3 regions of the Rhodobacter sp. CZR27 genome follow, and region 2 is predicted to be linked to each of the others. Evidence: riboswitches for the same ligand, from Rfam matches in the RefSeq annotation. Region 2 holds a riboswitch; each other region holds the start of a gene.
The links. Region 2 has a riboswitch for cobalamin ahead of CK951_RS08495 (DUF1636 domain-containing protein). Riboswitches for the same ligand answer to the same signal wherever they lie in the genome.
Positions count from the first base shown of each region.

Region 1: another riboswitch for cobalamin. It lies ahead of CK951_RS17325 (energy-coupling factor ABC transporter permease); the one in region 2 lies ahead of CK951_RS08495 (DUF1636 domain-containing protein).
Region 3: another riboswitch for cobalamin. It lies ahead of bluB (5,6-dimethylbenzimidazole synthase); the one in region 2 lies ahead of CK951_RS08495 (DUF1636 domain-containing protein).

Region 1 covers NZ_CP023549.1:240,464-248,336, reverse strand. Annotated here, with positions in the region: gene CK951_RS17345 (acyl-CoA dehydrogenase family protein) at 1-245, opposite strand, end outside; gene CK951_RS17340 (SDR family NAD(P)-dependent oxidoreductase) at 242-1,003, opposite strand; gene CK951_RS17335 (acetyl-CoA C-acyltransferase) at 1,003-2,163, opposite strand; gene CK951_RS17330 (cobyrinate a,c-diamide synthase) at 2,371-3,696, opposite strand; gene CK951_RS17325 (energy-coupling factor ABC transporter permease) at 3,831-4,508, opposite strand; cobalamin riboswitch at 4,556-4,765, opposite strand; gene CK951_RS17320 (hypothetical protein) at 5,028-5,378, shown strand; gene CK951_RS17315 (response regulator transcription factor) at 5,490-6,149, shown strand; gene CK951_RS17310 (HAMP domain-containing sensor histidine kinase) at 6,146-7,462, shown strand; gene CK951_RS17305 (diacylglycerol kinase) at 7,444-7,824, opposite strand; gene CK951_RS17300 (phosphoethanolamine transferase) at 7,835-7,873, opposite strand, start outside.
Region 2 covers NZ_CP023548.1:1,744,607-1,752,479, forward strand. Annotated here, with positions in the region: gene CK951_RS08475 (precorrin-2 C(20)-methyltransferase) at 1-518, opposite strand, end outside; gene CK951_RS08480 (precorrin-8X methylmutase) at 518-1,150, opposite strand; gene cobN (cobaltochelatase subunit CobN) at 1,147-4,365, opposite strand; gene cobW (cobalamin biosynthesis protein CobW) at 4,369-5,406, opposite strand; gene CK951_RS08495 (DUF1636 domain-containing protein) at 5,403-5,762, opposite strand; cobalamin riboswitch at 5,862-6,054, opposite strand; gene CK951_RS08500 (NnrS family protein) at 6,171-7,394, shown strand; gene cobO (cob(I)yrinic acid a,c-diamide adenosyltransferase) at 7,394-7,873, shown strand, end outside.
Region 3 covers NZ_CP023549.1:78,827-86,699, forward strand. Annotated here, with positions in the region: gene CK951_RS16550 (ATP-binding cassette domain-containing protein) at 1-598, shown strand, start outside; gene CK951_RS16555 (sugar ABC transporter permease) at 595-1,836, shown strand; gene CK951_RS16560 (SDR family oxidoreductase) at 1,850-2,578, shown strand; gene CK951_RS16565 (FGGY-family carbohydrate kinase) at 2,606-4,240, shown strand; gene CK951_RS16570 (hypothetical protein) at 4,257-4,769, opposite strand; cobalamin riboswitch at 5,004-5,183, shown strand; gene bluB (5,6-dimethylbenzimidazole synthase) at 5,228-5,944, shown strand; gene CK951_RS16580 (hypothetical protein) at 6,005-6,616, opposite strand; gene CK951_RS16585 (Rrf2 family transcriptional regulator) at 6,778-7,260, shown strand.

The DNA of each region.
Region 1 (7,873 bases), on a different replicon from region 2:
GCGCCGTCGCCGGCGGCGATCTCGATCAGCGCCAGCGCGTAGCTGAGGTAATCCGCGCCGACGCCCCCCATCTCCTCGGGCACCGTCATGCCGAGAAAGCCCAGCTCTCCCAGCTGCGCCAGCACCTCGGGTTCTATCGCCTTGGCCTGCGCCCGCGCGGCCGCGCCCGGGGCCAGCACCTCGCGGGCGAACTCCCGCGCCGTCGCTTGGATCAGCCGCTGTTCCTCGGTCAGCAAGGCGCTCATTTCGGCCCCATCCGCAGCGCGCCGTCGAGGCGGATCGCCTCGCCGTTCAGCATCGGGTTGCCGATGATGTGCAGCGCGAGGGCCGCGAACTCCGCCGGCCGTCCCAGCCGCGACGGGAAGGGAACGGCGGCGCCAAGGCTGTCCTGCGCCGCCTGCGGCAGGCCCTTCAGCATCGCCGTCTCGAAGATGCCCGGGGCGATGGCGCAGACCCGGATGCCGAGCGGCGCCAGTTCGCGCGCCGCGGGCAGGGTGAGGCCGACGATCCCGCCCTTGGAGGCGGCATAGGCGGTCTGGCCGATCTGGCCCTCCCACGCCGCAATCGAGGCCGTGTTGATCGCGACGCCCCGTTCGCCGGTCTCGAGCGGCTCCAGATCGGCCGCGGCCGCCGCGAACAGCCGCAAGAGGTTGAAGCTTCCGATCAGGTTCACCTCGACCGTGCGGCGGAACTCGTCCAGCGGCATGACGCCCGCCTTGCCGAGGATCTTCCGGGCCGGCGCGACGCCCGCGCAGTTCACGAGGATCCGCGCCGGCCCGTGACGGTCCGCCGCCTCGTAGACCGCCGCCTCGGCGCTCTCGGCCGAAGCGACATCGCATTTCACTGCAAACCCGCCGATCCCGGCCGCCACCGCCTGCGCCGCGTCGAAGTTGAAATCCAGCAGCGTTACCCGCGCGCCTTCGGCCGCCAGCGCCCGCGCCGTCGCCTCGCCCAGCCCCGAGCCTGCCCCGGTGACCAGCGCCGCCTGTCCCTCGATCCGCATCAGAGAAGCTCCACCGCGACCGCCGTCGCCTCGCCCCCGCCGATGCAGAGCGAGGCCACGCCGCGCTTCAGCCCGCGGTCGCGCAGCGCCGAGATCAGGGTGACGATGATCCGCGCGCCCGAGCAGCCGATCGGATGGCCAAGCGCGCAGGCGCCGCCGTTCACGTTCACCCGGTCGTGCGGCAGGTCCAGATCGCGCATCGCGGCCATGGCGACCACGGCGAAGGCCTCGTTGATCTCGTAAAGGTCCACGTCGCCGGCCTGCCAGCCCAACCGGTCCAGAAGCTTGCGGATCGCGAAGATCGGCGCTGTGGTGAAGAGGCTGGGCGCCTGCGCGTGGCTCGCATGCCCCCGGATCACCGCGAGCGGCGCGAGGCCGCGCGCCTCGGCCACCCCCATCCGTGTGACGACCAGCGCCGCCGCCCCGTCCGAGATCGAGGAGCTGTTGGCCGCCGTTACCGTGCCGCCCTCGCGGAAGGCGGGCTTCAGCTGGGGGATCTTCTCGGGCCGCGCGCGACCCGGTGCCTCGTCATGCGCCACGCCGGCGAGCGCCACGACCTCGGCGGCGAAACGGCCCTCGGCGATGGCCGACTGCGCTCGCGAGAGCGATTCCAGCGCATAGGCATCCTGCGCCTCGCGGGTGAACTGGTAGGCCTCGGCGCAATCCTCGGCGAAGGTGCCCATCGCGCGGCCCTTGTCATAGGCGTCCTCCAGCCCGTCGAGGAACATGTGGTCGAGCACCCGCCCGTGGCCGATGCGGTAGCCGCCGCGCGCCTTGTCGAGCAGGTAGGGCGCGTTCGACATGCTCTCCATGCCGCCCGCGACCACGATGTCGACGCTGCCGGCGCGGATCGCGTCATGGGCCAGCATCGTGGCCTTCATCCCGGAGCCGCAGACCTTGTTCAGCGTCGAGCAGGGCACGGCCTCGGGCAGGCCCGCGCCGATGGCCGCCTGCCGTGCCGGGGCCTGACCAAGGCCCGCGGGCAGCACGCAGCCCATCACCACCTCGTCCACCGCCTGCGGCACAAGGCCCGCACGGGTAAGCGCGGCCGAAATGGCGGCCGCGCCAAGATCCACCGCGCTCATCCCCTTCAGCGCCCCCTGGAACGCGCCCATCGGCGTCCGCGCCGCGCCCGCGATCACGATCGGTTCCGTTGTCATCAAGCCCTCCCCTTCCTGCTGACCGGGCGGAAGCCTAATGCAGCCGCGTGCCGCGACGAAACCGGAAAGGCGGCCCGCCGCCGCCGCGTGCCGTAACGTCCAGGCCGGTGCGAAGGGCCGCGGCATGCCGGAGCGCCGGCCTCCCGCGCTGTGGCCCGCATCCGGCGGGCGGGGCAGGGCCGCGATTCCCCGGCGTCGGCGGAAGACCTAGGCCGCCGGTTCCGGCGCGATCAGGTGAAAGAAGCTGCCGGTCACCGTGCCGCGGCGCGAGCCGGTTTCGGGCACCGTCTCGCCTTCCGCGTTGGTCACCCGGGCCAGCGGCTCGTCCGGCTGGGCGAGGATTGACGAATAGTGGAACTCGTGGCCGCGCAGTCGCGCGCCGGCGGCATGGCCCGGCACCGGAGCCAGCAGCTCGGCACAGCGGTAGCCGAGATGCAGCCGCCGCCGCTCGAAGCTGGTGACGAGGCCGAGCAGCCCGGTCATCGAATGCCGGACGCCGGCCGCATCCACCAGCGCCTCGCCCAGCACCATGTAGCCGCCGCATTCGCCGTGAACGGGCCCGGTTTCCGCGTGACGCCGAAGGCCCGCGCGGAACCGTGCCGCCGTGGCAAGCCGGCCGGCGTGCAGTTCGGGATAGCCGCCCGGCAGCCAGACCAGATCGGCCTCCGGCGGCGCCTCGTCGGCCAGCGGCGAGAAGGGCAGGATCTCGGCCCCGGCGCGGCGCCAGCCTTCCAGCAGATGCGGATAGGTGAAGGAAAAGGCCGCATCCGAGGCCAGGGCGATGCGCTGCGCGGGCGGCCCCGGCAGCGGTCCCGGCGCCGTCGTTGTCGTGGAGCGGGCCGCGGCACGGATCGCCGCAAGATCGGCGTGATCGCGCAGGAGCGCGGCAAAGCGCAGGATGGCGCCCTCGAGGTCGGGATGTTCGCCCGCCTGGACCAGTCCCAGGTGACGCTCGGGCAGCGCGAGGTCACGGCGGCGGGGCAGGGCGCCCAGCACCGGCAGGCCGAGCCGCTCCATCTCGCGCCGGATCATCACCTCGTGCCGCGCCGAGGCGATGTTGTTGAGGATCACGCCCGCGAAGGGCGGCGCGTCGGGATGGCGCGCGAAGCCGAGCGCGGTCGCCGCGGCCGATTGCGCCTGACCGGCCGCATCCAGCACCAGCACCACCGGCCAGCCGAAGCGGGCCGCGATCTCGGCCGCCGCGCCGCGCCCGGTGACACCCGGCGCCGAAGTGCCGTCATAAAGGCCCATCGAGCCCTCGGCGAGGGCCAGATCCGCGCCTGCCGCCTCGGCGGCCAGGCCCGCCAGAAGCGCCGGCGACATCGCCCAGCCGTCGAGGTTGAACGAGGGGCGTCCCGCCGCCACGCGATGGAAGGCGGGGTCGATGTAGTCGGGTCCGTTCTTGAAGGGCTGCACGCCCAGGCCTTCGTCTCGGAAGGCGCGCAGAAGCCCCAGCGTCACCGTAGTCTTGCCCGAGCCCGAGCCCGGAGCGCCGATCATCAGCCCCGGCGGCAGGGAGTGAGCTTCCAGCATCATGAAGTCTCCGTGCCGGGCCGAGGCAGGCGGGCCATCCGGTCGGTTGCGAGAAGGAGCGGCGGGGGTGGCGCGGGTCAATCCCCTGCGGGGAAGGGCGGGCGCGGCCCGGCGGCCGCGCCCGCGCCCCGGCGTCAGGCCGCCTGATGCAGGCGGGGCGTGAACAGGCCCGCCGGCATACGGCCGCGCGCAGCCTTGGCCGCCGCCAGCACCGCAAGGTCGGTCAGCGGCTCGATCAGGACGACCAGCATGTAGGCGCTGCCGAAGGTTGCGACCGAAGCCACGCTCGCGGCGCCGAAGCCCTGGCCGAGGAAGGCCCAGAAGGCGACCCAGGCCACCACGCCGCCCTGATAGGCGGTGGAAAGCGCCAGCGCCTGCCCGTAGTCGAGGTCCACATAGGGCCGGTGCGCCGGGATGATCCGGTCGGCCAGCGCCTTGACCGCGAAGAGCGGAACCAGAAGCGTCGTGATGTTCATGCCGAATTGCGGCAGGTCGAAGGGCGCGAAGAACAGCCCCTGCACGAGCAGGCCGGCGGTCAGGCCGAAGGCGGCCGGCGCCGCCCCGAGGATCAGGAACAGCGTCGAGCCGAGGATGAAGTGCACCTCGGACACGCCCACCGGGTAATGCGGCAGGATCTGGAAGAAGGTGAAGACGCAGGCCGCGGCGATGAGGCTGCGCACCGCGAGCGAGGCCAGGCCCTTCTCGCGGATGGTCTCGGCGGCAAGCTTCAGCGTGTAGCCTCCGGCCGTCACCGCGGTGGCATAGCCTACGGCGAGTTTTGCTCCGGTCACGAGACCGGGTTCGATATGCATGTGGTCCTCCTAGCCGTCATCCCCGACGGCGCATGGGGTGGGTCCGGTTGCCCGGCGAAAGCGACGGCAGGTCTCCTGACTCGCGGGTCACAGCCCTCCCCGAACCTTCCCGGCCATCGGCCAGTGGCGTCTTCGGAGGCGGCTCGCCGCTCACAGTTGCGGGGGCAGTCGCGGATTCGGGCTGTCACCCCCTCACCGCGTTCCCTTTTCATCCCTTGGCCTTGCGGCGGTCGGGAACCGTCAGGGCAGGGCGTGACAGATCGCGGCACCCGCGTCAACTTTCTGCATGTCGCGCGGCCGGAACCTGCCCCTCCTGTTGCGCAAGCACCCGCCCGGCGGGCGTTGCGCCGCGCGTCTGTCGCCGCCGCGCTTGCGCGGAGCGGTGGTGCGCCATCATCCCGCCTGCTGCATAGCGGGACTGCAGCCGCGCGCATGGACAGTGCTGCGCCGCAGCATTAGGTCCTTGCCGACACATGATCCGGCCGATCCGGCCGCCTCCCGTTCTGGACAGGTCCCGATATGAAAACGATTCTCTCCCTATCCCTCGCCGCGCTGACACTGGCCGCCGCCGCCTCGGCCGAAGAGGTCACGCTGACCGCGCCGCTGCAGGCGGGCAGCCTGCACACCGGCGCGCTCGACATGGCGGCCTATCGCACCGATCTGGCCGATGGCGGGATCGAGGTGACCGCGGCCTTCCGCGCCCGCTCGCCCTCGGCCGAGCCGCAGGTGGTGAAGATGCGGCTCGAGGATCGGGACTCCGTCCACTTCTCGCTGCCGTTCGAACAGCGCACCATCTACACCTTCGCCCGCACGGGCGGGACGGTGCGGATCTCGGCCGAGGCGCTGCCGATCACGCTGGCCTCGAAGTGAAAGCCGGCGCCCGGGCGCCCACGGGTCCCGGGCCGCGCGCCCCGCGCTTGACGCCTGCCCCCGCCGCACCGCATGGAAGATGCGGGCAGGGCAAGGGCCGGCGGAGATCCGATGCGCATCCTACTGGTAGAGGACGACGCGGGGCTGGGCGGGGCGATCCGCGACCAGCTTGCGGCCGAGGGCCATGCGGCCGATCTCGTGGCCTCGGTCGAGGATGCGCTTGCCTCGGTCGAGACGGCCAGCTTCGATCTCGTGCTGCTTGACCTGACCCTGCCCGACGGCAGCGGCATCGACTTCCTGCGCCGGCTCCGGGCGCGCGGGCTGGGGATGCCGGTGATCATCCTGACCGCGCGCGACCGCATTACCGAGCGGATCGAGGGCCTGAACGCCGGCGCCGACGACTACATGGTCAAGCCGTTCGACCTGTCCGAACTGTCGGCGCGCATCGGTGCCGTGGCTCGGCGCTATGCCGGCAACCCCAATCCGAGGCTGATGATCGGCCCGCTCGAGGTCGATGTCGCCGGGCGCAGCATCGAGGGACCCGATGGCCCGGTCGTCCTCAGCCATCGGGAATGGGCGATCCTGGACGCCCTGCTGCACCGGCCGAACTCGATCGTGTCCAAGGCGCAGCTCGAGGAGACGCTCTACAACTTCGATGCCGAGGTCGAGAGCAACACGATCGAGGTCTATGTCAGCCGGCTGCGCAAGAAGCTGGGCCGCGACCGGATCGAGACGCAGCGCGGGCTGGGCTACCGGCTGGTGCGGCGATGAGGCGGGCGCGCAGCCTGCGCCGCGACCTCGCGCTCAGCCTTTCGGCCGGCATCGTGCTGCTCTGGACGGCGGCGACGCTGCTGGCGATCCACTACATGCGCGAGGAACTGGACGAGCTGTTCGACAGTGCGCTGCAGGAGACGGCCGAGCGGCTGCTGCCGCTGGCGGTGGCCGGCGACCGTCTGGCCAGCGCGGTGGAGCCCGAGCCGGTCGCGCGCGCGGGTGATCACGAGGAAGGCCTGACCTTCGTCATCCGCGACGCCTCCGGCACCACGGTGCTCTGGTCGCAGGGGGCCTCGGCCGTTACCTTCGCGGACCCCTTGCCGCCGGGGTTCCGGACCGGACCGGACCACCGGATCTATTCGGCCCAGGATGCCAGCGGCCAGTGGACGATCGAGATTGCGGAGCCGCTGGAGAACCGCCGCGAGGCGGTGGAGGAGACGCTGATCGCCTTCGTGGTGCCGCTCCTGCTGATCCTGCCCATCACCCTTGCGCTGGTGGCCTGGCGCACCCGCGTGGGTCTGGCCCGGTTGCGCGACCTCTCGCGCGAGGTGCAGGGGCGGGACGAGACCGACCTGCGCCCGCTCGGCACAAGGTCGCTCCAGGTCGAGTTGCTGCCGATCCGGGACGCCGTGGATCGCCTGATGGCGCGCCTTGGCCGCGCCCTCGATGCCGAACGCAGCTTCACCGCCAATGCGGCGCACGAGTTGCGCACGCCCGTCGCAGCCGCCCTTGCCCAGACCCAGCGGCTGGTGGCCGAGGCGCCCGAGTCGCTTCGGCCCCGGGCCGAGGGGCTGGAGGCCGAACTTAAGCGTCTGGCGCGGCTTTCCGAAAAGCTGCTGCAGCTCTCCCGCGCCGAGGGGGCGGGGGTGCTGGCGCCCGAGGCGAGGGATCTTGCCCCCCTGCTCCACATGGTGGTCGAGGACTTCCGCCACGCACCCGAGGGGTGGCGGATCCGCCTCGAGGCAGGCCCGCTCGTCTCGCATCTCGATCCGGACGCCTTCGCGATCCTCGCGCGCAACCTGATCGAGAATGCTCTGGCCCATGGCGACGGGCCGGTGGAGGTGACGCTGGGTCCCGACGGCCTTGCCGTCACCAACGACTGCCGCCCGATCCCGGCCGGGATTCTGTCACGGCTGGCGACCCGGTTCGAGCGCGGCCGGACCCACGGCAAGGGGTCCGGGCTGGGCCTTGCCATCGCCAGCGGCATCGTGAACGGCGCGGGCTGGCAGCTGCGCCTTGCCTCGCCCGTTCCGGGGCGCGACGGGGGATTTCAGGCGCGGGCCGTTCCGCCTCAGGACAGCACGGCATAGCCGAGGAAGACCAGGTTCGCCGCGATCAGGCAGAGCACGGCCAGCGAGCCCAGGTCCTTGGCATCCCGCGCGAATTCGGCCCAGCCGGGCGACAGATGATCGACGATCACCTCGATCGCGGTGTTCAGCGCCTCGACCGCGACGAGCATCAGGAAGAGGAGCACGGCCACGACGATCTCGCCCGGCCCGGCGCGGGTGCCGAGCAGCAGGGCCAGCCCGGCAGCCCCGGCGAGACCCTCGTGGCGGAAAGCGGTTTCGTGCGACAGCCGGCGCAGCCCGCCGAACGAGTGGCTGGCCGCCGCCAGCAGATGCGCGGGGCCGTCGACCCGGCCCGGCCGGGGAATGTCGATGCGATCGGTCATGGCAACTCCTTCAGGCGGCCGGGTGGTGGCAGGCCGAGACGCGGTCGAG
Region 2 (7,873 bases):
TCGGCCGCCGCGGCATGGCGGGCGAGGTCCGCCTCGGGCAGCGTGCCCGCGAGCACCGAGAGCACGTCGTCGCCCCAGGTGATCGGCAGGTCGGCCGCGTTCCAGCAGCCCGCCATTCCGGGAATGCCCGGCACGATCTCGACCTCGGCCCGACCCTGCAGCCGGGTGTGCAGGTGCATGAACGAGCCGTAGAAAAGCGGATCGCCTTCGCAGAGCACGACGATCTCCTCAGTCTGCGAAAGGTCGGCCAGCCGGTCGGCCCAGAGGTCGTAGAACTCCGCCAGCAGGCGGTTGTAGTCGGGGTGATCGAACGGGATCTCGGTGGTGACCGGGTAATCCATGGGATGCTCGACCACGTCGGGGCGCAGCATCCCCTCGACGATGCGCCGCGCCTGACCGGAGCGGCCCGCCTTGCGGAAATAGGCGACATGGCGGGCGGCCCGGATCAGCCGGTCCGACTTGACGCTCAGCAGTTCGGGATCGCCGGGGCCGAGGCCCGCACAGATGATGCGTCCCATCATTCCACCCGGCTCGCGAGCGCGTTGACAGCCGCAACCGTGATGGCCGAGCCGCCGAGCCGACCCTCGACGATCAGCGAGGGACAGGGCAGGTCGGCCATCAGCGCGTCCTTCGATTCGGCCGCGCCGACGAAGCCCACCGGGCAGCCGATGATCGCGGCGGGGCGCGGGCAGGTGGGCTCTTCGAGCATGTTCAGCAGGTGGAAGAGCGCGGTCGGCGCATTGCCGATCGCCACCACCGCGCCCTGAAGATGCGGCCGCCACAGTTCCAGCGCCGCGGCCGACCGCGTGGTGTTCAGGCTGCGCGCGAGCGCCGGAACCTCGGGATCGTGCAGCGTACAGATCACCGCATTGTCCGCAGGAAGCCGGGCCCGGGTGATCCCCTCGCTCACCATCCGCGCGTCGCAGAGGATCGGCGCGCCGGCCTCGAGCGCCGCCCGCGCCGCGATGGCCATGCCGGGCGAGAAGCGGACATGGGCCTCCAGCCCGACCATCCCTGCGGCGTGGATCATCCGGACCACCACCACCTCTTCCTCGGGGGTGAAGCCGGACAAGGCGGCCTCGGCCCGGATGGTGGCGAAGGACTGGCGGTAGATCGCGGCGCCATCGGTTTCGTAAAGATGCGGCGTCATGGGGCCTCGCAGGTCATAAGGGCGGCGATGGAGTTGCGGCGGGTGGTCCAGAGACCGGCCTCGGCCAGCCGCCGGAAGCGGTCGCGGAGTGCCTCGAGCGCGGCGGGGTTCTCGCGCGCCATGAAGGCCACGAGGTCCTCGCGCTGAAGCGTCGCCTCGAAGCAGAGGTCGAAGAGGTGATCCGGCACCGCGCGGGTCAGCTGCGCGAAGCTCGCGAGATGATCCACGCTCGCCGTGATCTCGGCCGCGCCGCGGAAGCCGTGGCGCATCATGGCATCGGCCCAGGCGGGGTCGGCGATGCGGGCGCGGACGATGCGCGAAAGCTCTTCATTCAACGTGCGGGCTCGCGGCGAGTCGGGGCGCGTCGCGTCGAGGTGGTAGAGCGTGGCCTCCCGCCCCAGATGGGCGAGCGCGGCGGCAAAGCCGCCCTGATGCGCGGCATAGTCTTCGGCCATCAGGAGGTCGGTCTCGGGCAGGTCCTGCACATGGGCGAAGGCATCGGCCGCACGCACGCGATCGGCCAGCGCGGAGGGCGCGTGCTCGGGCGCGCCGTCGCTGCCGATGGCCCAGGCCGAGCCCTGAAGCCAGGCCTCGCCGGCGGCGTCCCGGCCCTCGGCCGTGTAGTTCTCGACCCGGACCCCTGCGCCGTAGCTCCCCGGGCGCGGGCCGAAGACGCGGGGTCCGGGGGTGCGGTAGGGATTATCCTCGGGCGCCTCGTCGCGTTCGGCCAACGCCTCGGCCCCCGCGCCGAAGAGTTGCGCGAGCGTCGGGAAGATGTCACGGAAGAGGCCCGAGACGCGCAGCGTGACGTCGATCCGCGGCCGGCCGAGCAGGGCAAGCGGCAGGATCTCGAACCCCGAAACCCGCTCCGTACCCTCGTCCCAACGGGGCGCGAGCCCGGCCAGATGCAGCGCCATGGCGAATTCCTCGCCCGCCGTGCGCATCGAGGCCGAGCCCCAGAGGTCCACCACCAGCCCCTTCGGCCAGTCGCCGTGATCCTGCAGGTGGCGCCGCAAGAGTTCCTCGGCGAGTTTCACGCCCTGCGCATGGGCCGCGCGCGACGGCACCGCGCGCGGATCGACCGAGTAGAGGTTGCGGCCCGTGGGCAGCACATCCGCCCGCCCGCGGTGCGGCGAGCCCGATGGCCCGGCCGCGACCCTCCGTCCGTCGAGCGCAGCCAGAAGTCCCGCCGTCTCGCCCGCGCCCTGCCCATAGACGTGCAGGCCCTCGCCGTAGCGGCTTTCCTTCAGGTCGCAGACGAAGCGGTCGATGCGGGTGATCGCCTCGGCGGGCGTGGCATCCTCGGGGAGGCCGAGATCAGCCTCCACCCCGGCGGCGCGGGCCTCGTCGCGGATCGCGGCGATCAGCCGGCCCCGGCGCGCGGGATCGAGGCCGTCGGCGGTCGAGTATTCGTCCAGCAGCCGCTCCAGCCGGTTGAGGCTGTCTGGCAGCGCGCTGTCCCTGAGCGGAGGCGGCAGGTGGCCAAGCGTCACCGCGCCAATGCGGCGGCGGGCCTGCGCGGCCTCGCCGGGGTCATTGACGATGAAGGGGTAGATCACGGGCAGCGCGCCGGTCAGTGCCTCGGGCCAGCAGGTGCCAGACAACGCGACGGCCTTTCCCGGCAGCCACTCCAGCGTGCCATGCGCGCCCATGTGGACCAGTGCGTGCAGGCCCTGCGCGTGCAGCCAGAGGTAGAAGGCGACATAGCCGTGCCGCGGCACGCGCGAGAGGTCGTGGTAGTCGGCGTCCCGCGCGCCGCTCTCGCCGCGCTCGGGCTGGAGCGCCACCAGCACCTTGCCGCGCCGGGTGGCAGCGAAGCGGAACGCCCCGTCGCGACAGGCCGGATCCTGCTCGGGATCGCCCCATATTTCACGAAGGGTGAATTGCATCGGCTCGGGCAGGGTGGCGAGAGCGGCGCGATACTCCGCGAGAGGCCAGACGAGGACCTCCGTGAGCAGGCTCTCCGTCACCGGTGCCGCAGGAGCGGTAGCGTAGCCCTCTGCGGCGAGCGTCGCCAGCAGAGCTTCGGCCGAGGCCGCGGCGTCCAGGCCCACCGCATGGGCGATCTGGTCCGGACGGCCGGGATAGGTGGAGAGCACGAGGGCCAGTCGCCGTTCAGCCGCCGGGGTCCGGCCCAGACGATGCCAAGCCGCAACGCGGTCGGCCACGGCGGCGATCCGCTCCCCGTCCGGGCGATGGGCAAACCGGGAATACTGCAGATCGGGATCACGCCGCCCAGGCGACTTGAAGCTGACGACGCCGGCGAGGATCCGGCCGTCGACTTCCGGCAGCACGACATGCATGGCGAGGTCGGCCGGCGACAGGCCGCGCTCGGCCTCAGCCCAGTCGCGGCGGCGCGCGGTGGAGAGCGCGACCTGGAACACCGGGCAGCCGGGACCGTCGAGCGGCGAACCGGCGGCGGCTTTCGCCGAGAAGGCCGTGGCGTTCACGATCGCCACCGGCGTGAAGACCGCAAGCTGGGCCGAGATCCAATCCGCCGCGCCCGGCGCCTTGAGCGAGGGGGCAAAGAGGCCGCAGGCGCTGAACCCCCGTTCGCGAAGCGCGAAAATCAGGGCATCGATGGGCGCGGTATCGGCGGCGGTCAGGTAGCTGCGGTAGAAGGTGACGACAACGCCCCCCGGCTCGGGCTGAGGGATCACGCCCCGCTCGGGGTCGTACCAGCCGCAGTCGGGGACGCGCTTGTCGCCCATGACCGGCCCGGCATAAAGTCCCGCCGCCAGCGCCAGTTGCGCAAGCGCCGCCTGCGCCGCGACCGCCCCTCCGGCATCGCAGAGCGCCGAAAGCCGCCGCAGCGTCGAGACCGGCAGCGTCGAGACCGCATCCAGCGCCGGATCCTCGCGCCCGTCCGCCGGCAGCACCGCGAGCGCGATGCCTCGGCGGCGGCAGAGGTCCTGCACCTCGGCCAGACCGTAGCTCCAGTAGCTCTCGCCGCCGATCAGCCGGATCAGGATCGCCTTGGCATGGGCCAGCACCGTCTCGGCATAGGTGTCGATCGACAGGGGATGCCGCAACGCCACGAGGTTCAGCAGGCGCAGCGAGGGCAGGCCGCCCTTCGACCGGTGCCAGCCCGCCGCGAAAGCCCCGAGGTCGCTGTCGGAGAACGACAGCACCACCAGATCCGCCGGCGTCTGGCCCGGATCGAAGGGTGTTGCGGTCTCCTCGAGCCCGTGGCTTTCGCGGAAGACGACGTGCATGGCTCAGGCGACCCGCGCGAGCAGATCCTGACGGATCGCGGCCTCGTCAATGTCGGCACGCTCGGCGATCACCACGAGGCGCGAGAGCCGCTCGCCCGGCCACGGCCGGTCATACTGGTGGCGCACCCGCTCGCCCACCGCCTGCACCAGCAGCCGCATCGGCTTTCCGGCCACCGCGACGTGGCCCTTGACGCGCAGGACGTTGCGCTCACGCGCGAGCGCCCGGATGGCGGCGGCCAGTGCCTCGGGATCGGAGATCTCGGGCAGGTCGATCACTGTCGAGGCGAAATCGTCATGCTCGTGGTCGTCCGCGCCGTCATGGTGCGAGGGGCGGGCGGCCAGATCATCCTCGGCCGCGGCGCCGATCCCGAGGATCACCTGCGGATCGACCGTGCCCTCGGTCACTGCGAGAATCGGAACCGGGCGCGGCGCTTCGGCCTCGACCACGGCGCGGGCGGCCGCTAGGCCCGCCTCGCCGGCAAGGTCGGCCTTGGTCAGGAGCACGATGTCGGCGCAGGCGAGTTGATCCTCGAAAACCTCGGACAGCGGCGTCTCGTGATCGGCGCCTTCGGCCATGGCCTGCGCGGCCACCGCGTCGGCGTCGGGGGCGAAGCGGCCCGCGGCGACGGCCTCGGCATCGGCCAGCGCGATCACCCCGTCCACCGTGATGCGCGAGCGGATGGCCGGCCAGTCGAAGGCCTTGAGCAGGGGTTTGGGCAGCGCAAGGCCCGAGGTCTCGATCAGGATGTGGTCGGGGCGGCGGGGCAGGGCCATCAGCGCTTCGATGGTGGGGATGAACTCGTCGGCGACGGTGCAGCAGAGGCAGCCGTTCGCAAGCTCCACGATCGCCTCGTCCGGGCAGCTCTCGTCGGCGCAGGCGCGGATCAGGTCGCCGTCCACGCCCACGGTGCCGAACTCGTTGACCAGAACGGCCAGCCGGCGCCCGCCCGCGTTCTGCATCAGGTGGCGTATCAGCGTGGTCTTTCCGGCGCCGAGAAAGCCGGTGATCACCGTGACGGGGATCTTCGCAAGGTCGGTCATGGGGTCTCTCCGATCGGGGGAATGCGGGCAAGCGACTGCTTGCGGAAGATCTCGGGCCGCTCGCGCCAGGGCACGATCCCGTCGGGGGCGGCGGCATAGGCCTCGGCCCCGGCGACGATCTCGGCTGCGTGGTCCCGGTCGAGCCGGCCGTAGACGTAGGTCCAGCGGCCGGGGGCCGAGAGCGCCACGGCGCAGCCCTGCGCGCAGGCCGAGAGGCATTCGACCGGCGCGACCCGCACGCCGTCCGGGGCTGCCGCGGCGAGGGCCGCGTGGAGGAGCGCGCCCGGAACGGGCTCCCCCTCGGCGACGGGGCGTCCGGCGCGGCAGGTGGTGCAGACGTGAAGCGTCACGGTCATTGGCCGTCCCTCGTGCGGGGGCATCGGGGGCGGCATCCAGGGAATGGGGCGCGACGACAAGAGGCGCCCTGGTCCACCGGCCGCGGAACACCCCGTCCGCCCGTAAGTCTCAGCGCGGGCAGGTCTCCCGGCTTGCGGATCCAGGGCCTGCGGCCCAGCGGGCGCCCGCCTTCCCGACCCCGGGGCCAGTGGCTTGGGCGACCTTTCCGGTCACGGTCGCGGGGGCGGCTGCCTTCTCGGCATTCCCTCTTCGCCTGTCATGATGACAGGAACCAGCGCGGGCGGAGTGGTGGGCCAAAGCGGCGCCCGTGTCAAGAAGCTCGCCCGTCCCGCGCGGGCGTGCCGCGGCCGGGCTTCACAAACCGGATGCGAGCAGGCAGAAGGAAGGCCGCTCGACGGGAGACTCCGATGGCCGCCGTATCCTCGATCTGGCTTGCCCCGCATCGGCCGCTGTTTCTGGCGGCGGGGTTGTGGGCGCTGGTCGCGCTGGTCTGGTGGCACTGGGGCGGCTCGATGGGCCTTTCAACGCCGGTCCTTGGCACCTCGGGCCTCTGGCACGGGCACGAGATGCTGTTCGGCCTCGGTTCGGCGGCGGTGGGGGGCTACTTCCTGACCGCCTCGATGAGCTGGCGCGGCGCGGACCCGCTGAGCGGGCGGCCCCTGATGGCCCTCGTGGCGCTCTGGCTGCTCGGGCGGGTGGCCCTGCTGGCCGAGGGGCTGTGGCCCGGCCTGCCACTGTGGCTGCTCCAGCCGGCGGCGCTGGGCTACTTTCTCTTGCTCGGCGCCCTGCTTGCGCGCGAGGCGGTCGCGGCACGGCGCTGGCCGAAGCTCGGCTTCGCCGCCGGCATCTTCGCCTTCGGGCTGGCCGAGACGCTTTACCTTCGCGCGGCGGTCACCGAGGCGATGCCCGACAGCGCGACAATGGTCCGCGTGGGCTGGATGTTCTTCGCGATCAAGATCTCGATCATCGGCGGGCGGATGGTGCCGGCCTTCACGCTGAACTGGCTGCGGCAGGCCGGGCTGACGGTGGCCGATCCCGCGCCGCGCCCGGCGCTCGGCTGGGCGGCGCTCGGGCTGCTCTGGTCGGCTCTGGCGCTGACCTTCGCCGGGGAAGAAACCGTCTCGGCACTGGCGCTGATCGCGGCGGGCATCCTGCAGGGCATCCGTCTTGCCGGCTGGCGGGGCAGGGACGCGCGGGGCAACCTGTTGCTCCTGCTGCTGCATGCCACCTTCGGCTGGCTCGCGGCCGGGCTGGTGCTGGTGGGCCTCGCGCGGCTCGGCCTGCTGCCGCTGGCGGAGATGGACGCGCTTCATGCGCTGACCATGGGCGCCATGTCGGGCATGATCCTGTCGCTTGCCGCCCGCGCGGCGGCGCCCCGCGACGGCGGGCCGCTGCGGGCGCGGCCGACGATGGTCGCGGCCTTCGCCCTGATCTGGAGCGCCGCGCTGCTGCGGCTGGCGGCACCGCTGGCACCTTCGGCCGATGTCGTCACGCTGGCCGCGGCGCTCTGGTGCCTTGGCTGGCTGTCCTTCCTTGCGGGTTACCTGCCGACCGTGCTCGGCCCGGTGGCACGCCCCGTCTTCTCCGGCCCCCGCGCCCAGACCCAACTTGTCAGGATCGAGATACGCTGATGGACGACGCTACCCGCCACGCCGAGAAGAAGGCCCGCATCAAGGCCGCCCGCGACCGGATGATGGCGGAAAAGTCCGGCGAGAAAGGCCTGATCATCGTCCATACCGGGCCGGGCAAGGGCAAGTCCTCCTCGGGCTTCGGGATGATCTTGCGCTGCATCGCGCATGGCATGCCCTGCGCCGTCGTGCAGTTCATCAAGGGCGCCTGGGACACCGGCGAGCGTCGTCTGCTGACCGGCGCGTTCGGCGGGCTCTGCCAGTTCCACGCCATGGGCGAGGGCTTCACCTGGGAGACGCAGGACCGCGGGCGCGACATCGCCGCCGCCCGCGCCGGCTGGGAGAAGGCGAAGGAGCTGATCCGCGATCCTGCGATCCGCATGGTCCTGCTGGACGAGATCAACATCGCGCTGCGCTACGACTATCTGGACCTGGCCGAGGTGCTGGCCTTCCTGCGCGACGAGAAGCCGCCGATGACCCAT
Region 3 (7,873 bases), on a different replicon from region 2:
TGCCGGCACCATCGAGTTCAACGGCCAGCCGGTGACGCTGGACAGCCCCAGCGCGGCGCTCAGCCTCGGCATCGCGACGGTGTTCCAGGACCTCGCGCTCTGCGAGAACCTCGATGTGGTGGCCAACCTGTTTCTCGGCCACGAGATGTCGCCCTGGCGGCTGGACGAGGTGGCGATGGAGGTCCGCGCCTGGACGCTGCTGCGCGAACTCGCCGCCCGCATCCCGTCGGTGCGCGAGCCGATCGCCTCGCTGTCGGGCGGGCAGCGCCAGACGGTGGCCATCGCGCGCTCGCTGCTCCTCGACCCCAGGATCATCATGCTGGACGAACCCACGGCCGCGCTCGGCGTGGCGCAGACCGCCGAGGTGCTGAACCTGATCGAGCGTGTCCGCGATCGCGGCCTCGGCGTCATCATCATCAGCCACAATATGGAGGACGTGCGCGCGGTCGCCGACCGCATCGTCGTCCTGCGGCTGGGGCGCAACAACGGCATCTTCACCGCCGATACCTCGAACCACGAGCTGGTCGCCGCCATCACCGGCGCCACCGAGAACGCCGTCTCGCGCCGTCATGCGCGCAAGCAGGAGGTCCGGGAATGACCGATCCGAAAACCGAAGCGCTCGACCGCGGCGACACCCGGCTCCGGCGCGACGAGGGGCTTGTTGGCGCCCTGCGCTCGTTCTTCGACCGGGTGCGCTCGGGCGATCTGGGGATGCTGCCGGTGGTCGTGGGCCTTGTGGTGATCTCGACCGTGTTCTCGACGCTGAACCCGGTGTTCCTTGCGCCGAACAACCTGGTGAACCTGCTGTTCGACGCGGCGACCGTCGGCTTCATCTCGCTGGGTATCGTCTGCGTGCTGATGCTGGGCCAGATCGACCTGTCCGTCGGTTCGATGAGCGGGCTCGCCTCGGCACTGATCGGGGTGCTGTGGGTGAACATGGGCTGGCCCCTGCCCGCCGCCATCGCCTCGGCGCTTGGCGTGGGGGCGCTGGTCGGGCTGATCTACGGCGTGCTGCTCAACCGCTTCGGGATGCCCAGCTTCGTCTCGACCCTCTCGGGGCTTCTGGCGCTTCTGGGGGTGCAGCTCTACATCCTGGGGCCGACCGGCTCGATCAACCTGCCCTATGCCTCGGTGCTGGTGCGCTTCGGGCAGATCTACGTCATGCCGGACTGGCTGTCCTACATGCTGGCGCTGCTGCCGGGGGTGACGCTCGTGGTGCTGGGCCTGAGGACGATGGCGCGTCGGAAGGCCGCCAACCTCTCGACGCCCGGTCTGAGTGTGCTGCTGGTCAAGGCGGTGGCGCTGACCGCGGCGCTGCTCTTCGCGGTCTATTACCTCAACCTCGGCCGCGGCATTCCGTGGATGTTCGGCCTGTTCGTGGCGCTGGTTCTCGCGATGAACTACGCGCTGACCCGCACGCAGTGGGGCCGGTCGATGTTCGCCGTGGGCGGAAACTCCGAGGCCGCGCGCCGGTCGGGCATTGACGTGCGCCGGGTGAATGTCTCGGCCTTCGTGCTCTGCTCGACGCTCGCCGCGCTCGGCGGGGTGCTCGCCTCGGCCAGGCTCGCGACGTCGAGCCAGCAGGCCGGCACCGGCGACGTGAACCTCAACGCCATCGCCGCGGCGGTGATCGGCGGCACCAGCCTCTTCGGCGGCCGTGGCAGCGCATTCTCGGCGCTGCTCGGCATCCTCGTGATTCAGGCGATCTCGAACGGGCTGACGCTGCTCAATCTCTCGTCGTCGCTGCGCTACATGATCACCGGCGGAGTGCTCGCCATCGCCGTCATCGTTGACTCGCTTGCCCGCCAGAGCCGGGTCAGCCACGGACGCGCCTGAAGGAAGGACCAACATGGGAAACATCATGGACGGAAAGGTCGCCGCCATCACCGGCGCGGCCTCCGGCATCGGGCTGGAGTGCGCGCGGACACTGGTGGCGGAAGGCGCGACGGTGGTGCTGATCGACCGCGCCGAGGAGCGGCTGCGCGCGCTCTGCGCCGAGATCGGCCCGCGCGCCCTTCCGCTGGTGGTCGATCTGCTCGACGGGCCGCAGGTCTCGGGGATGCTGCCGCGGATCCTTGAGCTGGCGGGCTCGCTCGACATCTTCCACGCCAATGCCGGCGCCTATATCGGCGGGCCGGTGGCCGAGGGCGACCCGGATGCCTGGGACCGGATGCTGAACCTGAACATCAACGCGGCCTTCCGCTCGGTCCACGCCGTCCTGCCCTACATGATCGAGCGCAAGACCGGCGACATCCTGTTCACCAGCTCGGTCGCCGGTGTCGTCCCGGTGGTGTGGGAGCCGATCTACACAGCCTCGAAGTTCGCGGTTCAGGCCTTCGTCCACTCGACCCGCCGGCAGGTCGCGCCGCACGGGGTGCGCGTCGGCTCGGTCCTGCCCGGCCCGGTGGTGACCGCGCTCCTCGACGACTGGCCGAAGGCCAAGATGGAGGAGGCGCTGGCCAACGGCTCGCTCATGCAGCCGAAGGAGGTGGCCGAGGCGGTGCTCTTCATGCTGTCGCGCCCGCGCGGCGTGGTGGTCCGCGACCTCGTCATCCTGCCCAACAGCGTCGATCTTTGACGCGCCGCCCTTTCGCGGAGGTATTCCATGACCCCTGAGACTTCCCGACCGGCCGCCGCAGCGGACCGGGTTCTCCTCGGCATCGACGTCGGCACGGGCAGTGCGCGCGCGGGCCTCTTCGACCTCACGGGCCGGATGGTCGCCTCGGCGAAATGCGACATCGGCCTTTGGCGCGAGGCCGGCCACATCGTCGAGCAGTCCGGCAACGAGATCTGGCGCGCCGTCTGCACCGCCACCCGCGCCGCGCTGGCCGAGGCCGGCCTTGCGCCCGAGGCGGTGGCAGGCGTCGGCTTCGACGCCACCTGCTCGCTGGTGGTCGTGGGTGAAGGCGGGGCGCCCCTGCCCGTCGGTCCCAGCGAGGACGCCGAGCGCAACATCATCGTCTGGATGGATCACCGCGCCGTCGATCAGGCCGAGCGGATCAATGCGATGGGCCATCCGGTGCTGCGCTATGTCGGCGGGCGCATCTCGCCCGAGATGGAGACGCCGAAACTTCTGTGGTTGCGTGAACATCGGCCTGCAATCTTCGATGCGGCATGGCAATTCTTCGACCTGGCCGATTACCTTGGCTGGCGGGCGACGGGGGATCTGGCGCGCTCGACCTGCACCGTTACCTGCAAGTGGACGTATCTTGCGCATGAACGCCGCTGGGATCCGGACTATTTCCGGCAGGTGGGTCTGGGCGTGCTGGCCGACGAGGAGTTCTCGCGCATCGGAGCGCGTGTGGTGGAGCCGGGAACGCCGCTCGGCACCGGGCTCACGCCGCAGGCCGCGGCGGACCTGGGTCTTGTCACCGGCACGCCGGTCGGCGCGGGGCTGATCGACGCCCATGCCGGCGGCATCGGAACGGTGGGCGCCGAGGGCACGCCCGAGCGCGACCTCGCCTATGTCTTCGGCACCTCCTCCTGCACGATGACCACGACGCGCGAGCCGGTGTTCGTTCCCGGCGTCTGGGGCCCCTACCAGTCGGCCATGGTCCCCGGCATGTGGCTGAACGAGGGCGGCCAGTCCGCCGCGGGCGCCGCTATCGAGCAACTGCTGTCGTTCCATCCCGCCGCGGCAGAGGCTGCGCGGGCGGCAAGGGCGGCCGGCCAGCCGTTGCCGGTCTTCCTCGCGACGCAGGCGGCGGAGGGGCTCGAGTCGCTCTCGCATGTCGTCACCCGCGCAGCAGGGCTGCACGTCGTGCCCGAGTTCCTCGGCAACCGCGCGCCCTTCGCGGATCCCCACGCCCGCGCCGTGATCGCGGGCCTCGGGATGGAGCGGGACCTGGAAAGCCTCGTCGCGCTCTACGTGGCGGGGATCTGCGGCATCGCACATGGCCTGCGCCAGATCCTCGAGACGCAGGAGAAGGCAGGCGCCGGCATCGAGCGCATCGCGATCAGCGGCGGGGCGGGACAGCTTGACGTTGTGCGCCAGCTGATCGCCGACGTGACCGGAAAGCCAGTGGTCGCGAGCGCCGAGGCCGAACCGGTGCTGCTCGGCTCGGCGATCCTTGGTGCGGTGGCCGCCGGGCTGGCACCCGACATGAGGGTCGCCATGCAGCGCATGTCGCGGACGGCTCAGGTCTACGAGCCGGTCGGCGGCGAGCTTGCGGCCCTGCACGACCGCCGGCATGCGGCCTTTCTGGCGCTTCAGGCCGCGGCGCGGGCGGCCCGGGACTAGGCTCGCGGGCGGCGCCTCAGCCGCCCATCGCCTCGCCTTCGGGCCAGGGACCGTCGAGCGGCGCGATCCGGTAGACCACGTCCTTGCGCAGGAACGGCCCCGCCGCCTGCACCCGCGAGAAGGCGGGAATCGGGATCAGGCGCAGGCCGCCCTCGGGCATCGGCAGACCCGATCCGAGCAGGCGGTAGATGCCGAGGTCGATCAGGTCCAGTCGCAGCGAATCCTGCCCGGGCAGGAACAGCACGAGATGCAGTTCGCGCTCGGCCGTGGGCGCGATGGTGATCGTCATCCGGTCCATCGGCAGCGTCGCGGGCGCATCGGCGGCCAGACAGACCTGCGCGCGGTAGCGGGCCAGGCCCTCGGCCAGATAGGCGGCCAGCCGGAGGGCCACGGTCTGGGCCGGTGGCACCTCATCCTCGGTCAGCCAATGCGCGGGCGGCGGGGGCACCATCGGATGCGGGGGCTGCGGCCTCCCACCTCCGGGCATCCCGGGCCGGGGGTGCAGGTCTGTCACGGCCTCACTCTGCATCACGAACCCTCGTCACTCTGGCAGCCGGGCGCATGGCGGGATCGCCCGCCCGGACTATAGCCCCTCAGAGATCGCTGTTGCAGGGGGTGGCGCCAAGATCTTCGGGCATTTCGCCGCAGGCGATGCAGGAAGGCGGCAGGCTTTGCCCATCAATTCGGCGCCCGGTCCGCGCGACCGGCCAAGCCGCGGTCAGCCGCGCAACGTCAGCGGATTGCCTTCGCCGGTCCGATCTGATCTGCCTTTCTTCCGCCGGGTGCCGCCGAGAGGCGGAGAATCGGGAAGCCGGTGTAATTCCGGCGCGGGCCCGCCGCTGTGACGGGGATGCCGCAGGCACCATGCCACCGGGCAACCGGGAAGGCGCTTGTGGGCAGGTGAACCGAAGCCAGAAGACCGGCCCGGCGAAGAAGTTCCTGCCGCGTGGACGGCGGCGGGATCGTCATGCGAAAGGCCCGGACATCATGCCGCCCTCTTCTTCCGACCCCACCGCCGGGGTTCAACCCCTTCCCGCCCGCCGCTTCGGCGATGCCGAGCGGCAGGCGCTCTACGACATCATCGCCGAGCGCCGCGACGTGCGCGACGAGTTCCTGCCCGATCCGATCGATCCTGCGATGTTGCGCCGGGTGCTCGAGGCCGCGCATCTCGCGCCCTCGGTCGGCTTCATGCAGCCCTGGAACTTCATCCTGATCCGCGATGCCGAGCGTCGCGCGGCCGTGCACGCGGCCTTCCTGCGCGCCAATGCCGAGGCCGCGGAACTTTTCCCCACCGAAAAGCGCGACACCTACCGGTCGCTGAAGCTGGAGGGGATCCGCAAGGCGCCGCTGAACATCGTCGTCACCTGCGACCGCGACCGCTGCGGCCCGGTGGTGCTGGGCCGGACGCACAACGCCGAGATGGATCTCTATTCCACGGTCTGCGCGGTGCAGAACCTGTGGCTGGCCGCCCGCGCCGAAGGCCTCGGCGTCGGCTGGGTCAGCATCTACCGCGAGGAGGAGTTGCGCAGCCTGCTGAACATCCCCGAGCGGGTGCGCATCGTGGCCTATCTCTGCATCGGCCATGTGGACCGCTTCTACACCGCGCCCGAGCTTGCGCTGAAGGGGTGGCGCCAGCGGCTCGATCTGGACGCGCTGCTGATGGACGAAGGCTGGGACGACGCGAAGGCCGGCAGCCTCGGCTGACGGCCGCGACCGGAGCGGGCGGGCGCCGCCCGCTCCGGTTGGCTGCGCGCTTCCTCCCGGTCACTCCGGCGCGGCCCCGGGCAACCAGCCGCGGCGGAGCAGCGCGACGATCGGGGCGGGCGTGAGAACATCGACCTCCGGCGGCACGGGCGACCTGCGGCGCGTGTAGCCGTCGAAGGACCAGTCGAACAGGCTGTCGTTCCAGACGAGCACCGGCCTGCCTGCGGCTGCGAAGATCGTGCCCTCGGGAAGCTCCCCCGGCCGGGCCGCGAAGGTGATCTTGACCCCGTTCCGGCCGATCCGTGCCTGATGGAGTTGGCGGTCGATGGTCTGCGGCAGCGACCGGCCCGGTTCGGCGTCGCCATGAACGGCACACCAGGCCGCGCAGAAGTCCCGGTAGCGGTCGCGCCGGCACTCGCCGCAGGGACGGTGGCCAGCGGCAAATGCCGTGGCCTCGTCGAGAAAGAACAGCTGTGTGTAGGCCCCGGGCGCCATGACCTGTTGCTTGCGGCCGCGGAAGTCGAGGCGGCAGGTCACCCAGCTCCGGTGGGCGTGGGTGCGCCGGATGCCTCCGGTCGGGTCGTGCAGGATGCCGCGGTTCCCCATGAGGCTGCCGCGAGCGGCCACCGCCTGCAGCCCGCCGAAGGGATCGACCCGGTTCTGCCGATGCATGCCGCCCTCCGCATCCCGCCCTCGCCAGTCAACCGCAGCGGCCCCGGGCGATCAAGACCCGGCGCCGGAGCCGCGTGGTGGTTCGCGCGAAAAGCCAATGCCTGCACGGCGTTCAGGTCGTGCCGCTTGCCTTGAGGGGGATGCGTCTCTAGGCTGGTCCGATGATCACGCAAAAGATGAAATACGCGCTGAAGGCGCTGATGGTGCTGGCCGAGGAGCGAGCCGGCGAGCGCCGCCCCCTGCGGATCGAGGATATCGCTGCAAGATCCGGCACGCCCAAGCGCTTTCTCGAGCACATCCTGCTCGACATCCGCAATGCGGGCTTCATCGCCAGCATGCGGGGCCGGGCGGGCGGCTACATGCTGATCAAGGATCCTGCCAGAATTCCGCTGAGCGATCTGCTGCGCATGATCGACGGACCGATCGCCCCGTTGCCCTGCCTCTCGCGCCGGTCCTACCAGCCCTGCGACGATTGCAAGGACGAGGCTTCGTGCCGGATCCGCAAGCTTTTCGCCGAGGTGTTCTGGTCCTACCTCGTGCTGATCGACTCGCTGACGCTTGCGGATCTGGTCGGCACACCGGCTGCGGCGGAGCAGTTGCTCTCGGCCCCCACTTCCGCCGCTTCCAGCGCCAGCCCCGAGTGAGCGCAGGCTGCCGCTCACGCTAAGCGCCGTCTGCTTGCCGGCTCAGTCGGCGCGCCGTCGATGGCCAGTCCCAGCCCTGCGACACCGGGCGGAACTGGCATGAGCGGGATGCTCCTCCCCGCTTCCGGTTCCCATGGAACCTGAAGAACGGTCGGCAACAGGCTGTATCGCCATCATTAACATGGGGTCCACCCCGCTTCTTCTGCCGTTGTGTGATCCGCTTCTCCTGACCAAGGGCCCGACGTAGACCTTCTCCGTTGCTTGCACCGATTACAGCCGCCGCGGGCATTGCGCCGACCGCGCTGCAGTTCGGAAAGCCCGCCGAGATCCGCGCCCGCCCCAGAACCGAGTTCGTCCGAAAGTTCATCACCTCATGATCGGCGCATGAACGCCTGACCGGGCAAGGCTGAGCCGCGGATGGGAAAAAATCGCGGCGGCCGGGGAACTCCCGGCCGCCGGACGCTGTTGCCCAGCGGTGCCCGCGAAACGGCTGGCACGGGACCACCGCCGCCGGCACGAGCGGACAGGGCCGGGGCGAATTCACCCAGCCCCAGCCTGCGTATTGCCACGCGAACTCTCACAGCGAGAAGATGCCGAGGGCAATGCCTTCCCG